DNA from 3 places in the Brachybacterium vulturis genome. Region 3 is predicted to be linked to each of the others. Evidence: predicted binding sites of a transcription regulator. Region 3 holds the regulator's gene; each other region holds the start of a gene.
The links. The regulator LexA, encoded in region 3, represses DNA repair genes until DNA is damaged. The targets are predictions, from matches to a motif close to TCGAACANNTGTTCGA.

Region 1: CFK38_RS08000 (HNH endonuclease signature motif containing protein) is a predicted target of LexA. The motif match lies at 2,715-2,730, and genes of this name have one in related genera.
Region 2: CFK38_RS09690 (HNH endonuclease signature motif containing protein) is a predicted target of LexA. The motif match lies at 2,411-2,426, and genes of this name have one in related genera.

Annotation. Positions count from the first base shown of each region.
Region 1 covers NZ_CP023563.1:1,773,110-1,778,291, forward strand. Annotated here, with positions in the region: gene CFK38_RS07995 (bifunctional copper resistance protein CopD/cytochrome c oxidase assembly protein) at 1-1,069, shown strand, start outside; gene CFK38_RS08000 (HNH endonuclease signature motif containing protein) at 1,070-2,665, opposite strand; gene CFK38_RS08005 (MBL fold metallo-hydrolase) at 2,981-3,601, opposite strand; gene CFK38_RS08010 (S-(hydroxymethyl)mycothiol dehydrogenase) at 3,598-4,698, opposite strand; gene pheS (phenylalanine--tRNA ligase subunit alpha) at 4,906-5,182, shown strand, end outside.
Region 2 covers NZ_CP023563.1:2,159,293-2,164,474, reverse strand. Annotated here, with positions in the region: gene CFK38_RS09700 (DUF3224 domain-containing protein) at 1-81, opposite strand, end outside; gene CFK38_RS09695 (GNAT family N-acetyltransferase) at 85-657, opposite strand; gene CFK38_RS09690 (HNH endonuclease signature motif containing protein) at 711-2,324, opposite strand; gene rsmD (16S rRNA (guanine(966)-N(2))-methyltransferase RsmD) at 2,738-3,316, opposite strand; gene CFK38_RS09680 (ATP-dependent DNA helicase RecG) at 3,318-5,182, opposite strand, start outside.
Region 3 covers NZ_CP023563.1:3,155,310-3,160,491, forward strand. Annotated here, with positions in the region: gene CFK38_RS14155 (HelD family protein) at 1-297, shown strand, start outside; gene nrdR (transcriptional regulator NrdR) at 524-1,006, opposite strand; gene CFK38_RS14165 (LysM peptidoglycan-binding domain-containing protein) at 1,035-1,427, opposite strand; gene lexA (transcriptional repressor LexA) at 1,597-2,301, shown strand; gene CFK38_RS14175 (ATP-dependent DNA helicase) at 2,356-4,377, opposite strand; gene hflX (GTPase HflX) at 4,413-5,182, opposite strand, start outside.

The sequences.
Region 1 (5,182 bases), 1.4 Mb from region 3:
GCTGCGGGTGCTGTCCCTGGTGGGCTACCTCCCGCCGGAGCGGGAGTTCTCGCCCGCGGCCCTGTTCACCGTGGTCCAGCCCGACTGGATCGCCCTCGCCCTGGCCGTGACCATGGCGGGCCTGTACCTCACCGGCGTGGTGCGACTGACCCGTCGCGGGGACGCATGGCCGTGGATCCGCACGGCCTGCTTCCTCGCCGGCTGCCTCGCCTTCGCCTGGGTGTTGAACGGCGGCGCGGCCGCCTGGGGCAAGTTCCGCTTCGACGCGCACATGATCCAGCACATGGCGATGATGATGATCGTGCCGCCGCTGTGGGTGCTGGGCGGCCCGGTCACGCTGCTGTCCCGTGCGGTCGCGCCCCGCACCGACGGTTCCCGCGGCGTCCGCGAATGGGTGCTGGCCGCCCTGCACTCCGGCTACTCCCGTGTGGTCTCCTCCCCGCCGGTGGCCGGGTTCATCTTCGTCGGCTCGCTGATCCTGTTCTACTTCTCGCCCCTGTTCGAGATGGCGATGCGGCACCACCTCGGCCATGTGCTGATGACGGTGCACTTCCTCGCCTCCGGCTACCTGTTCGCCTGGGTGCTGATCGGCATCGACCCCTCCCAGAAGCCGATCAACCCGGTGCTGAAGCTGATCACCCTGCTGGTCACCCTCGCCTTCCACGCCTTCTTCGGGGTGGCCATGGTCTCGGCGACCTGGCTGGTCGCGGAGGACTGGTACACCCAGCTGGGGATGTACTCGCTGAACCGGCTCGAGCTGATCCAGGTGCGCGGCGGCACCATCATGTGGGCGATCTCGGAGGTCCCGACCGTCGGCTACGCGATCATCGTCGCGGCGATGTGGATGCAGTCCGATGACCGCCGAGCGCGCCAGTACGACCGCAAGGCGGAGCGCGATGGCGGGGCCGAGCTCGCGGCGTACAACGCATACCTCGCGAGCCTGCGGGGCGACGGCGGTCGGGGCGGCAGCGATCGCGGCGACGATGAGCGCGGCGACGGCGGTCGGAGCGGGAGCGGGCGCGGCGACGGTGAGCGGCCCGCGTCGACGACATCGGACCCGTCCGCCTGATCAATAGGGCGGCGGATCACCGGGCGGGTGGAGATCGCCGTCATGACCGACCCACCAGCCCTCCTCGCCGTCGGGTCCGGTGCACTCGTCGCCGGGGGCGAGGCCCTGCTCCGCCACCCGGTGCCGGCGGGATGCCGCCGCCGCGCGCATCAGCCGCCCACCCTCGTACTGCTCCCAGGCGGCGGTCATCTCCGCGACGACCTGATCGGTGGCGAGCTCCCTGCCGTCCTCCTGCATGCTCATGAGCAGTCCCGAGGCGTCCCACCAGGTGGTTCCCGCCTCGTCGTCGCGCACCGGGTCGATGAGCCCGAGGGTCTTCAACCGGTGGTGCTCGCGGCACAGCTGATGCAGGTTCGACACCTCGGTCGACCCGCCCTCGGTGGGCCTCTCGTGGTCGAACTCCTCGATGTGGTCTGCCTCGGAGAGCAAGGAGGAGGGACGTGCGCAGCCGGGCACCGCGCAGGTGGGGTGTCGCAGCAGCAGGTGCGCGAGCTGCTCAGCGGTGGGTCGATAGCGGTCGGCGGGAACGGGGAGATAGCTCCCGGTCGTGGCGTCGGTGAGGATCCGGTACCAGGTGTCCTCGCCCCCGGCGAGCTCCCGCGCCATCTGGGCAGGGATCGGAGTCGTGCCGTCGAGCATCCCCGGGGCGTCGGATTCGCCCAGCAGCGTCAGCATCGGGACGGTCACGTTCATGCGGAAGCGGGGCGCGGGCACCTCGATGCCCGCGGTCTCGAGCCGGGTGCTCATGAGGATGTCGTAGCAGGCCCGCGCCAGCGGCGGGATCGACCCGGTCGCCTCGACGAACCCTCCCGGATCGACCGGCAGCGGTGTGCCCTGCAGGAAGGCCGAGCGCTGGGCGTCTTGGACGGCATGGGCGGAGCGGTCCAGCCGCCGGGCGAGATCGAGGATCTCGGGGAGCGGGCCGATGATGCGCAGGCATCCGGTGCCGTCCGGGCGCGGGGGATCCATCACCACGCGCCGTCGGTTCTCCGGACGCGCGTCCTCGCGCACCCGGCTGCGAGAGATCGCGGCGGTGAGCAGATGGCCGAGACGGCGGGAGAACGCCTCCGGCGCGACGGCGAGATCGATCCCGGACAGCTCGACGTCCAGCACCCGCAGCGCATCGTCCTCGAGCCCTCGAGTGCGCTCCAGGAGCTTCTCGAACCAGGCGACCGGGAATTCGCCGCGGCCCAGACGGGTCAGGGAGAGGGGGAGCAGCGTGCCGATGCGGTGGGCCTCACGGATCATGCTCGCCGCCTGGTTCCGAGTGCAGCGCATCGCGAGGGAGAGGTGCAGCTCCTCCATCGCGACGGCATCGCGGGACAGCTCCCCGGGAGCCAGCGGATCATGCGTCGTCTCGAGGATCGCACGGTACCGCTCGGCGAGACGGCGGGAGTCCTGCGCGCCGGAGTCCCAGAGCTCGGCCAGCAGCCGGGCCGTGCGAGGGGAGCGCTGCGCGCTCACCCGGCGCACGTTCTCACGGGTCGCCGCACGGCGCCGTCGCCGCCGCGCCGCCGCGAGGGACAACGCCGCCGCCGACTCGCGGCTCGGGGGCGCGAGCAGCAGCGGTGCCGGATCCTCGTCGAACTCGCCCATCGCCTCTCACCCCCCTCGTGGTCCGCGCCGCGTCCGTCGCGCCGGTGCGTCGAATACGTGTCCTGTTCTACAAGGGGAGTCCGACGCACGACGGGGCTGTGGATAACCTCGAATGCGTGCTGAACTGCGGTTTCGTGAACCGTCGTGACGTTCGTGCGGGTGCGGGTGCGGGTGCGGGTGCACGTGCAGGCGCAGCAGGGGACCGGCAGGCGGGATGATCACCGCATGCAGAACGGCGGCAGCCATCGGAGATGACCGCCGCCGTCCATGACGCGGAACGCGCCGGAGCCGCTCACGCGGCGAGGTGAGCGGGACTCAGAGCCAGTCGCCCTGCGCGGCCCGCTTCTCGGCACCGATGGTGGTGTCCGGTCCGTGACCGGTGTGCACCACCGTGTCCTCCGGCAGCGCGAACAGCCGTTCGCGCACGGACTCCTCGATCGTCTCCCGTGAGGAGAAGGAGCGTCCGGTCGCGCCCGGGCCGCCCTGGAACAGGGTGTCGCCGCTGAACACCGCACCCAGCTCCTCGGAGTAGTAGCAGGTGGAGCCGGGGGAGTGACCCGGGGTGTGCATCGCCTCGAGGTTCACCCCGGCGATCGTGAACATGTCCCCGTCGGCGACGTGATCGTCCCAGGGCAGATCGCCGTGGGTGAGCTGCCAGATCTCCCGGTCGGCGGGGTTCAGCAGGATCGGCGCCTCGAGCGCCTCGGACAGCTCGGGCGCCATCCGCACATGGTCGTCATGGGCATGGGTGAGCAGGATGCCCACGCACTCCCGGTCGCCGACCAGGTCCTCGACGGTCTCCACGTCGTGCGGGGCGTCGAAGACGACGCACTGCTCGTCGTCGCCGAGCACCCACACGTTGTTGTCGACCTGATGGGTCTCACCGTCCAGGCTGAAGGTGCCGGAGGTGACGGCGTGTGCGAGTCGAGCGGTCATCGGGCCACCTCCACCACGGTGCGCAGGGTGTCTCCGTCGTGCAGCGCGTCCAGCGCGGCGTCCGTGCCGGCGAGGTCGGTGCGGCCGGTGACGAAGCGGTCCAGCGGCAGGCGGCCCTGCAGGAACAGGTCGATCAGGTACGGGAAGTCCCGTTCGGGCAGGCAGTCCCCGTACCAGGAGGACTTCAGCGCCCCGCCGCGACCGAACACGTCCAGCAGCGGCAGCGTCAGCTCCACCCCCGGACGCGGCACGCCCACCAGCACCACCCGGCCGGCGAGGTCGCGGGCGTAGAAGGCGGTCTCGTAGGTCTGCGGGATGCCGACGGCGTCGACCACCACGTCCGCGCCGAAGCCGTCGGTGAGCTCCTGGACCTTCTCGGCCACCTCCTGCGGGGACATGCCCGCGGTGTGCAGGGTGTGGGTGGCGCCCAGCTCCGTCGCGGCGGCGAGCTTCTTCTCGTCCACGTCCAGGCCGATGATGGTGGTGGCGCCGGCGAGCTTCGCGCCGGCGATCGCGGCGCAGCCCACGCCGCCCAGTCCGATCACCGCGAGGGATTCCCCGCGCTGGACCTGGCCGGTGTTGATCGCCGCACCGATGCCCGCCATCACACCGCAGCCCAGCAGGCCGGCGACCTCGGCGGGGGCGTCCTCGGAGACCTTCGTGCATTGGCCCTCATGGACCAGGGTCTTCTCCGCGAAGGAGCCGATGCCGAGCGCCGCGGTCAGCTCCGTGCCGTCGACGAGGGTCATGGGCGTCGAGGCGTTGTGGGTGTCGAAGCAGTACTGCTGCACGCCCTTCTTGCAGGCCCGGCACTCGCCGCAGACGGCGCGCCAGTTCAGCACCACGTAGTCGCCGACCTCCACATGGGTGACGGACCCGCCGATCGCGGAGACGCGGCCGGCGGACTCATGTCCCAGCAGGAAGGGGAACTCGTCATTGATGCCGCCGTCGCGGTAGGCGAGGTCGGTGTGGCAGACGCCGGTCGCCGCGATGTCGACGACGACGTCATGCGGTCCGGGGTCGGGGATCACGATGTCGAGCAGCTCTGCGGGCTGCTTCTCAGCACGGGCGACGACGCCCTTCACGGTCCAGGTCACAGTGGCCTCCTTCGAGGTCGGGGGTTCCCCGCCAGCCTAGCCGTGAGCGGCGCATCGAGGGCCGTCGAGGGTATGCCGTCTCGCCGTGCGGACCGCCCGCGCACGCGAGGACCGTCGGGGCTCCTAGAATGGTCCGCGGTGCCCGCGCCCGCAGTTCCCGCACCGCGGCGCATGCACCCTCCTGCCCCCTGGACGAAAGCGATACCCGTGTCCGAGTCCCCCTCGACTCCCGCCGCTCCGGTCATCGACGAGGCGACCATCGGCGACGCCGTCGATGCCGCCCTCGCCGCGATCGCCGCGGCCGCCACCACCGCCGAGCTCAAGCAGGTCCGCATCGCGCACGTGGGCGATGCCAGCGTGCTCTCGAGCGCGAACCGCGCCATCAAGGACCTGCCCAAGGACCAGAAGGCCGCCGCCGGCAAGCTGGTCGGCCAGGGCAAGGGCCGGGTCCAGAAGCAGCTCGCCGCACGGCAGAGCGAGCTCA
Region 2 (5,182 bases), 1.0 Mb from region 3:
CAGGTCGAAGCGGTCGGCGGCGCCGAGGAGGACCTCGGCGGGGGTCAGGTCGATGGTGAAGGTGGCGGTGAGGGTGCTCATGGCTCAAGTATCGGTGCCGTGGTGCTCGCTGGCGAGCAGTGCGTAGCTCATGCCGTCGAGCCAGCGGCCGCTGCGGTGCAGGGACTCCTCGCGGAAGACGCCTTCGAGCCGCAGCCCGATCTTCTCCATGACACGACGGGAGGCGAGGTTCTCGGCGAAGCAGGCAGCCTCGATGCGGCGCACACCGAGCCCGTCGAAGGCGAGGTCGCGCAGGGCGGCCGCGAACTCGGTGCCGAGCCCCTGGCCCTGCACGGCGAGGTCGAGGACCCAGCCGAGCTCGACCTGCTGGCCGGCGGCCCGGTCCCTCATGTCCGTCTGGGACCAGGGGTCCTGCCGCTCGACCTTGCCGACGGCGACCACGACGCCCTGGTGCAGGCCGACCACGGCGGACCCGAGCCCTGCGTCCCAGTGCTCCTGGTGCGCCGCGAGCGTGGGGCTGAGCGTGGTGGTCCATTCCTGCACCTCGGGCTGCCGGTACCAGGGCCAGATGGCCGCGGCGTCCTCCGTGCGTCCCGGACGCAGCTCGAGCCGCTCGGTGTGCAGGGGCCAGTCGAGGTCGGCGAGCGAGAGTGTCATCGGTGCAGGGTAACGCTGCCGGGACGGGAAGGGAGCACGAGGCACGGCGAGGGTCAGTACGGCGGCGGCTCGTGACCGGGCGGCGGCGGGAGCGGTGGCGGGCCCGGGTCGTCGGCCTCGTCGTGCTCGGGGCGGGAGTAGTGGTCGATCAGGTGGCATCCCCACCGGTACGCCTCGTCCCGGTCGGCGTCCTCGGCGCGCGCTTCGTCGAAGAAGCCGGTCCGGGTCAGCGCTTCGAACTCGAGGTCGTCGGCGTATCTCTGCCAGGCCTCCCGGAGGCGGCCGCCGAGCTCGCGGGTCACGAGGTCCGTGTTCGCGGCGACATCGCACACCGCTGCCCCGAGAATGCGCCAGCGGGTGGTCCCGGTCGTCTCGTCCCGCTCGGGATCGAGCAGACCGGCGGTCTTCATCCGGTGGTGGGTGCGACAGATGCGGTGCAGGTTCTCGACGGAGGTGGGACCGCCGCGAGCAGGATTCTCGAGGTCGAACTCCTCGATGTGGTCCATCTCCCCGACGGTCATGACGTTGCGGGTGCAGCCGGGGACCGCGCAGACGGGATCGATCAGCCGGAGGTTCTCGGCCATCGCCGCGGACGGGCGGTAGGTGCGGGAGGCCGAGGGCAGGTGATCCCCCGAGACGGGGTCGGTGAGCACCCGCTCGAAGGCCGGTGCCTTGGCGACGAGCTCGCGCGCCATACGAGGCGGGATCGGGATGGTGCCGTCCAGTGTCGCGGGGGCGTTCGAGCGACCGAGCAGCGTCAGCACCGGCACCACGACAGAGATCCGGAAGGCAGGATCGGGCACCTCCACAGCTCCGGTGTCGAGCTGTGAGCGGACCGCGATCGCGTACTGCAGGGCCGCCAGTGAGAGGTGGCGCCCCTCGCGGGAGGCGTCCCCGTCGAGGTCGAAGGGGATCGGGGCCCCGGTCTCGAGTGCGTGGCGCTGGGCATCCTGGACGGCGCGGGCGGCGGCGTCGAGCCGCTGCCCGAAGGCCGTGATCTCGGGGATCGGGCCACGGATCATGAGGCAGGCGGTGCCGTCGGAGTCCGGGGAGGAGGCGAGGGAGACCGAGCGCTGCTCCTGCGGCGATTCCTGGACGGCGGCGCGACCGAACCACACGACCAGCGTGTGCAGCTCGCGGTAGAAGCGCTCGACGTCAATCGACTCGAGCTGCCATGCGGCGACCCGCTCGTCGACCTGACGGCGCTGGTACGCGGTGAGATGCAGGACGCTGCGGATCAGCCACTCGAACCATTCGACGGGAAGGGCCCCGCTCTCCACCCGTCCGAAGCAGGCGGGCAGATCGGTGACGGCGACATGCGCATCACGCAGACGGTCCTCGCCGCGGTGGAGCTTCGCCCGCATGCCCACGGAGGCGGCCAGTGCGTGCAGGGCCTTCTCGTCCCCCTCGTCCTCCTCGGACCACAGGGTGGCGAGATCGCGCGTCTCGGCGACGTAGAAGGCGGCATGCTCCTGCCGGCGCCGGTGGAAGATCCGCAGCACGGTCTCGGCCTCGGGGGTGTGGGGAGTGACATCGGCCCGGTCCACGAGCGCCTGCGCCGTGAGCGGGGTGCGCGACTGCACCGGCTTCCGCGGAGGCTCATCGGGGCGGGAGGCGGAGCGCTCCGGGCCGGGCGGGATGGCGGAGGGACCGGCATGGCGTCCCATGGTTCCCCCCTCCCTGACCTCGGCGTCGATCCTGCGTGCCGGCTTCTGCGCCGGCGGGTCGGCCTCTCGACCAGATGCATTCATTTTAGAACACCCGCTCGACTCGCGCCAGAGGGTGCGAGCAGATTGCGATAATTTGTGGATAACTGTGATGCGTGGAGGAACCGTCGATCTTTCCACATTGTCTGCACATCGTGTGGATACCCAGAGGTCATAAAAGTGATCCTGCGCGCCGACTGCGAGTCCTCACGGGGCGTCGATGGAGAATTCCTCGGAGATACTGCTGGTCATCGTCAGCGTCGCAGACAATGCATATCAGAGTTCGTTTCGCAACCGGTCGCCGATTTTGTGGACAGCCTGTGCGCTCACCCGTGGACGATCATCGGGCGCCTCGATGCGCCCCGAGCCGGCCCTCAGGCCGGCCCGCCGAACTGCAGCACGGTCTCGCCGTAGGTCTTGGTGCCGTCGTCGGCCCACCCCTCGGGCCATTCGAGCGGGCGCGTGCGCGAGGAGCGCTCGATCACGACCAGCGCGTCATCGGCCAGTGCGGGGCGCAGGGTGAGCAGCAGCTGCTCGAGCGCCTCGGTGGGCACGTCGTAGGGAGGGTCGAGGAAGACCAGGGTCGCGGCGGGCGCTGCCGGCTGCGCCGTGCGCTGCGCCGCGAGCTGGTCGGCGACGCCGGCCGCCTTCCCGACGCGGATCTCGACGCGGCCTCCCAGACCCAGCTCGCTCGCGGTGCGGCGCAGCTGCCTGGCGGTCGGGCCGTGCAGCTCCGCGAGCAGGGCGTGCGCGGCGCCGCGGGAGAGCGCCTCGAAGGCGAGCGCGCCGGTGCCGGCATAGAGGTCGAGCACCCGGGCGCCGGCGAGCGCGCCCCAGCCCTCGAGGCGGTTGAACAGGGCCTCGCGGACCTTGTCCGAGGTGGGGCGGGTGCCCTTGCCGGGCGGGCCGGGGATGGTGCGGCCACCGAGGCTGCCTGCGACGATGCGCGGCATGTCAGCTCCTCTCCACGTCGGGGTCGGCGTCCCGCAGGCGGTCCGCGATGGCACCGGCGAGAGCGGGGTGGGCCGCGAGATCAGGGTCGGCGGCGACGACCGCGAAGGCGTCCTCGCGGGCCTGCTCGATGACGCGGGCATCACGCATCACGTCGAGGTGCTTGAGCGTGCGCTGCAGTCCGGACTGCTCCTCCCCCACCAGGTCGCCGGCGCCGCGGCGGCGCAGGTCGAGCTCGGCGAGCGCGAAGCCGTCGACCGCCTCGGCGATGCGCCGGAGGTGCTGGGAGTGCTCCGCGCCGACCTCCGCGGTGGTGTCGAAGAAGGCGATGCCGGCGTGCTCGCCGCGGCCCACGCGACCGCGGAGCTGGTGGAGCTGGGAGACGCCGAAGCGCTCGGCGTCCAGCACGATCATCGTCGAGGCGTTGGGCACGTCGACGCCCACCTCGATGACCGTGGTGGAGACCAGCAGGTCGATCTCGCCGCGCACCATCTGCGCCATCACCTCCTGCTTCTCCTCGCCGGTCAGTCGGCCGTGCAGGATGCCGATCCGGGCGCCCGCGAGCTCGGGACGCTCTGCCAGGCGCTGCGCGGTCTGGGTGACTCCGCGGGCCGGTTCGAGCGTGGGCGGCTTCTCGTTGCCGTTCTCGTCGAGCTCCGGCGGGGCGGGGGCGTCGTCGGCGGCATCGTCCTCGTCGATGCGGGCGCAGACGACGAACACCTGGCGGCCCGCGGTGATCTCCTCCGCGGCGCGCTGCCACATCCGCTGCTCCCACTTCGGGAGCTTCTCGTGGACCACGAAGCTGGTGACCCCGGCGCGCAGTCCGGGGCTCTCGCGCAGGGAGAGCACGTCGAGGTCGCCCACGGTCGCCAGCGCCGCGGTGCGCGGGATGGGGGTCGCGGTCATCACGATGACGTGCGGGCTCTGACCCGCCGGGCCCTTGGTGCGCAGCCGTCGGCGATGGTCCACCCCGAAGCGGTGCTGCTCGTCGATCACCACCAGCCCCAGCGAGGCGAACTCCACGGACTCGGTGAGCAGCGCATGGGTGCCCACCACGATCCCGGCCTGCCCGGAGGTGACATCGAGCAGGGTCTCGCGGCGACCGGCGGTGCGCTGGGAGCCGGTGAGCAGACGGACCCGGGTCGCCGCCTCGTGACCGTCCAGCTGCCCGGCCCGGGCGAGGTCGCCGAGCAGGGTGAGCAGGGTGCGATGGTGCTGCTCGGCGAGCACCTCGGTGGGGGCGAGCAGCGCGGCCTGGTGGCCGGAGTCGACGGCGCGGAGCATCGCGCGCAGCGCGACGACGGTCTTGCCGGAGCCGACGTCCCCCTGCAGCAGCACGCTGGTGGGATGGCTGTTGCCGATCCGCTCCTCGATCCGTGTGCCGATCGCGCACTGGCCGTCGGTGAGGGTGAAGGGCAGGCGCGCGTCGAACAGCCCTTGCAGCGGCCCTTCGGCGGCGAGCACCGGCGCGGGGGTGCGCTCGTCCTGGCCTCGGCGCTGGGCGAAGATCGCCTGCAGGATGAAGGCCTCCTCATAGCGGAGGTGGGCCATGCCGTGCCGGGTGTCCTCGACGGTCAGCGGGGTGTGGACCAGGCGCGCGGCCTCCTCGAGCGGGGGCAGGGCGCGGCGGGCGATCACCTCGTCGGGGACGGGTCGGCTGAGCGAGCCGGCGAACTCCAGCCCCTTCTCGGTGGCCGAGCGCATGGTCGCCTGGGCGATGTTCTGCCGCAGCGGGTAGACGGGCCGCGGCCGCTGGGCCCAGGCCCGTCCCTCCTCCGTGTCCTCGACCGGCTCGTAGGCGGGGTGGGTGATCTGGAGGGCCTGGCGGTAGTCGTCGAAGCCGACAGTGCCGTGCACGATGATCCGTG
Region 3 (5,182 bases):
CTGGGACGGATCGCCGTGATCGCGGCGCAGGAGCGGCTCGACACCCTCGTCGGCGCCCTGCGCGCCCGCAGGTCGCTGCCGGTCATCGGTGCGGGCTCGGCGGGCGTGGACGACGAGATCGCGGTGATGACCGCTCAGGATGCCAAAGGCCTCGAGTTCGACGCCGTGGTGATCGTCGAGCCGGCGGAGCTGATCGACGCCCACGGCGCCGGGGACCTGTACGTGGCGATGAGCCGCTCCACCCAGCATCTCGGCATGGTCCACGCCCGGGAGCTGCCTGCCGGCATCGCGGAGTGAGTGCGGTGGGGCGAGTGCGGCGGGGCGAGTGCGGCGGCCGCCTCCCCGGACCGCGATCGGCGGCCGTGGCTTCCCCTCCACGACCGCCGATCAGTTGTGCGCTGCATGAGCGCACGAGGCATATCTTATGCACATCCGCCGGTGCCCCCGCACCGCATCCGAGATGTGGCAAGATTCCGCCCGCATCACGTGCCATCGGACACGTCCCGCGCTGTGGCGGACGGCCTCAGACGCTCGACTCCGCTGCCGGGTCCCCGTCCTGCGGCATCTCCGCGCGCAGCCGTGCGATCGCCGCCTCGAAGTCCTCGAGCGATTCGAAGCCCCGGTAGACGCTCGCGAAGCGCAGATAGGCGACCAGGTCGAGCTCCTGGAGCGGCTGCAGGATCGAGAGGCCGACCTGATCGCCGGCGATCTCCGCGAGGCCGCTGGAGCGGATGCTCTCCTCCACCCGCTGGGCGAGCATCGCCAGCTGGTCATCGCTGACGGGACGCCCCTGACAGGCCTTGCGCACCCCGGAGATCACCTTGGCTCGGCTGAACGGCTCGCTGACCCCGGAGCGCTTGAGCACGGAGAGGGAGGCGGTCTCCGACGTCGAGAAGCGTCGGGAGCAGTGGGGGCACTGTCGCCGACGACGGATCGTCGCGCCGTCGTCGGACGTGCGGGAGTCGACGACGCGGGAGTCGGGATGGCGGCAGAACGGGCAGTGCATCCGCCCAGAATACCGGCCCCCGACCGGCTCAGCGGGCCGCATCCTCCAGGAACGGCAGCTCGATCTCCTGACCGGCCGTGACGCGGCCGGTGGGCAGCTGGTTGTGCACGCGCACCTCGGTGATGAACTCCTGTGCGCTCACGCCCTCCGGCGCGTACTGCTCGGCGAAGCCCCACAGGGTGTCGCCGGCCTCGACGGTGATCGTCACGGGCTGCTCGCTTTCGGTGCCCGCCAGTGCGGGCAGGTCCACCGACAGCAGCACGGCACCGGCGACGAGCAGGCCGAGGACGAAGGCGAGCGCGGTGATCAGCAGGCGCCCGCGACGGGTCGGCTCGAGTCGAACGCGCGCTCGAGGAGCGACGTCGTGACGAGACGTGACCCGCGACGGGATGGGAAGGACCGTGGCGATATCGGTACGCATATCCGAACTCCTGTTCGATCGAATGTCTGTGCGACTGTAACCCGGGCAGCTCGCGACACGCAACAGAAACCTCGAACACATGTTTGGCTTCCGGGGTGCACCGCTCTACCCTGGGTGACAGGACAACGGAACCGCACGGGTCCGACAGACGACGCCAGGAGGCCGCACGATGACGCCGAGCACCCCCCAGCCGATCCCGCTGCGCGACGACGCTCCGGCGGATGAGCGCACCGCGGGCCTCACGCGTCGTCAGCGGCTGATCCTGGAGACGATCAACGAGGCGGTGGCCGCGCACGGCTACCCGCCCACCATGCGCGAGATCGGTGACGCGGTCGGGCTGACCTCCTCCTCATCGGTCGCCCATCAGCTGCAGTCGCTCGAGCGCAAGGGGTTCCTGCGTCGCGACCCCAAGCGACCGCGTGCGATGGAGGTGGTGATGCCCGACGCGGACGACGCCCCGGCTCCGCCGTCCTCCGCGCCGGAGCCCGAGATCATCCCGAACTCCGTGGCCGTCCCCCTGGTGGGACGGATCGCCGCCGGAGTCCCGATCACTGCCGAGGAGCACGTCGAGGACGTCTTCACCCTCCCCCAACGACTGGTGGGTGACGGTGACCTGTTCCTGCTCCAGGTGGTCGGGGACTCGATGATCGACGCCGCCATCTGCGACGGCGACTGGGTGGTCGTGCGGTCGCAGAGCACCGCGGAGAAGGGCGAGATCGTGGCCGCGATGATCGACGGCGAGGCGACGGTGAAGACCTTCGTGCAGCGCGACGACCACGTCTGGCTGATGCCCCACAACCCGGCCTTCGCCCCGATCCTCGGCGATCACGCCGAGATCCTCGGCAAGGTCGTGGCGGTGCTGCGGGCGGTCTGAGCAGCCCTGGCCGCCCTCCGGACGGAGTGGCCCAGCGCTCCGTCGTCCGCGAGGTCAGCCGTCCGCGAGACGGCGCAGCGCCGCCAGGGCGATCTCCGGGTCCGCGGTCGGCCACAGCGGCGGCATCGACTCCCGCAGGAAGCTCCCGTAGCGCGCCGTCGCCAGGCGCGGATCCAGCACCGCGACCATGCCGCGATCCTCGTCGGAGCGGATCAGGCGCCCGGCACCCTGGGCGAGCAGCAGTGCGGCGTGCTGTGCCGAGATCGTCATGAAACCGTTGCCGCCATGGCGCCCGATCCGCTCCTGCCGCGCCGCGGTCAACGGATCATCCGGGCGGGGGAACGGGATCCGGTCGATGGTGACCAGCCGCAGCGACCGTCCCGAGACGTCCACGCCCTGCCACAGGGTGAGGGTGCCGAAGAGGCTCGCGTCCTCGTCCTCGCGGAAGGTCCGCACCAGATTCGCCATCGAGTCCTCGCCCTGTACGGCGATCGTCAGATCCAACCGGGCGCGCACGTGCTCGGCCGCGAGCTCCGCGCCGCGGCGTGAGGAGAACAGGCACAGCGCTCCGCCCCGGGAAGCCTCCACCAGCTCGGTGAGGTGATCCAGCATCGCCGGGGAGGGCCCGTCCCGGCCCGGCTGCGGCAGATGCCGCGCGGTGTAGAGGATGCCCTGGCGCCGGTACTCGAAGGGGCTGCCCACATCGAGCCCGGCCCATGCGCTCGTCTCCGCCCGCGGCGGCAGCTCGTCCTCGGCGACCCGATCCCGGCGGGCCAGGCCCACCTCCCCGGCCGCCGGCTCGAAGCGGCCGCCGAGCGCGAGGGTCGCGGAGGTGAGCACCGCGGTGCGCTCCTCGAGGATCGCCCCGCGCATGGCCGCCGCGACGCTGAGCGGCGCGACCTGGATGCTGGAGCGTCCCGTGGCCGGGGAATGCGAGATCGAGACCACGTCATCCTCGCCCGGAGAGGCGAGCCGTTCGCAGACGTCGATGATCTCCTGCAGGTTCGCCCGGACGGTCTTGCGGGCCCCCGCGGAGGTGTCGTCGCCGGCGTCCTTCGCCTCGGAGTGCGCCGTGCGCGCCTCGACCCGCAGCTGGGTGACCGCGTCGTCGAGACGCTCGGGCAGCTCGCCGATGACCCGCCCGTCGGGAGCGAGCTCGAGGGACTCGCGCAGCTCCTCGGAGGCGTCCTCCAGAGCGGTCCCGGCCACGCCGAGCCCGCGGAGGTCGCGGACGGTGCCACGCAGCATGCCCGGCGTCAGCACATCGGTGACGGCGCTGGTGACACGGGTGGAAAGGTCGTGAGCCTCGTCGAAGACGACCACGTCGTGGTCGGGGATGATGCCGTGGTTGTCGAAGGCGTCGATGGCGAGCAGCGCATGATTGGTCACCACCACGTCGACCTCCCGGGCCAGTTCCCGGCTGCGTTCGGCGAAGCAGTCCTCCACCATCGGACAGCTGCTGCCGATGCACTGGGTGCCGGTGACCGAGACCTGGCGCCATGCGCGGTCGGAGACGGCGTCCTCGAGGGAGTCGCGATCTCCGCTGTCGGTCTCCTCGGCCCATTCGCGCAGGCGTCGCACCTGCTGCCCCAGCCGCTCCCCACCACCGCGCGCAGGATCCGCCGAGGCCTCCGCGAACAGCGCGCCGGGTTCGATATCGACCGGGTAGCCGCCGGCGATCTTGTGCTTGCACAGGTAGTTCGCCCGGCCCTTGAGGAGCGCGAAGGTGGGGGTGCGGGGCAGATGCGGGGCGAGCGCCTCGACCAGACGCGGCAGATCCTTGCGGACGATCTGGGTCTGCAGCGCGATGGTGGCGGTGGAGACGACCACCGGTCGGCCGCTGACCAGGGCGTGGCGCATGGCCGGGACGAGATAGGCGAGCGACTTGCCGGTGCCGGTGCCGGCCTGCACCAGCAGGTGCCGACCTCCGGACATGGCCAGGTCCACTGCCTCCGCCATCGTCTGCTGGCCCTCGCGGGAGGCCCCGCCGATCGCCGTCACCGCAGCATCCATCAGGGTGGACAGCGGGATGTCCCCCGCCGTGGGAGCGACGGGGTGGGTGGACGGAGCGGTCATCCGCTCAGGGTATCCGCGCCGCGGCCGCGCACCGCTCAGGACGCGCTGCGCAGCTCGGCGGCGAGGGCCTCGTCCACCCGGGCACGGAGGTGCGTGCCCTCCATCAGGTGCTCCTCGGCGAGCACCTCGCCGGTGGTGTGGACCCGGGAGATCAGGTCCCCGCGGGAGTAGGGCACCACCAGGTCCACCTCGACGGCGGGACGGGGCAGCCGCTCGGCGATCAGATCGCGCAGCTCCTGGAGCCCCAGGCCGGTGCGTGCGGAGACCACGACGCTCTCCTCGACCTGGCTCCGGATCCTGGCGATGGTCTCGGGCTCGGCGAGGTCGGCCTTGTTCAGCACCACGATCTCGGGCACGTCGAAGCCCTCGAGCTCGCCGAGCACCGTGCGCACCGCGGTGATCTGACCCTCCGGATCGGGATGGGAGACATCGACCACGTGCAGCAGCAGGTCGGAGTCCCCGACCTCCTCGAGGGTGGAGCGGAAGGCCTCGACCAGCTGCGTGGGCAGGTGTCGCACGAAGCCGACGGTGTCCGCGTAGGTGAACTCCCGGCCGTCCGGCGTGCTCGAGCGCCGCACGGTCGGGTCCAGGGTCGCGAACAGCGCGTTCTCGACCAGCACCCCGGCACCGGTGAGCCGGTTCAGCACGGAGGACTTCCCCGCGTTGGTGTAGCCCGCGATCGCGACGGCCGGGATCTTGTGGCGCTTGCGGTCCGCACGCTGGGCGTCGCGGCCCGGGGCCATCGCGGAGATCTCGCGGCGCAGCTTGGCCATGCGGTCGCGGATCCGCCGACGGTCCAGCTCGA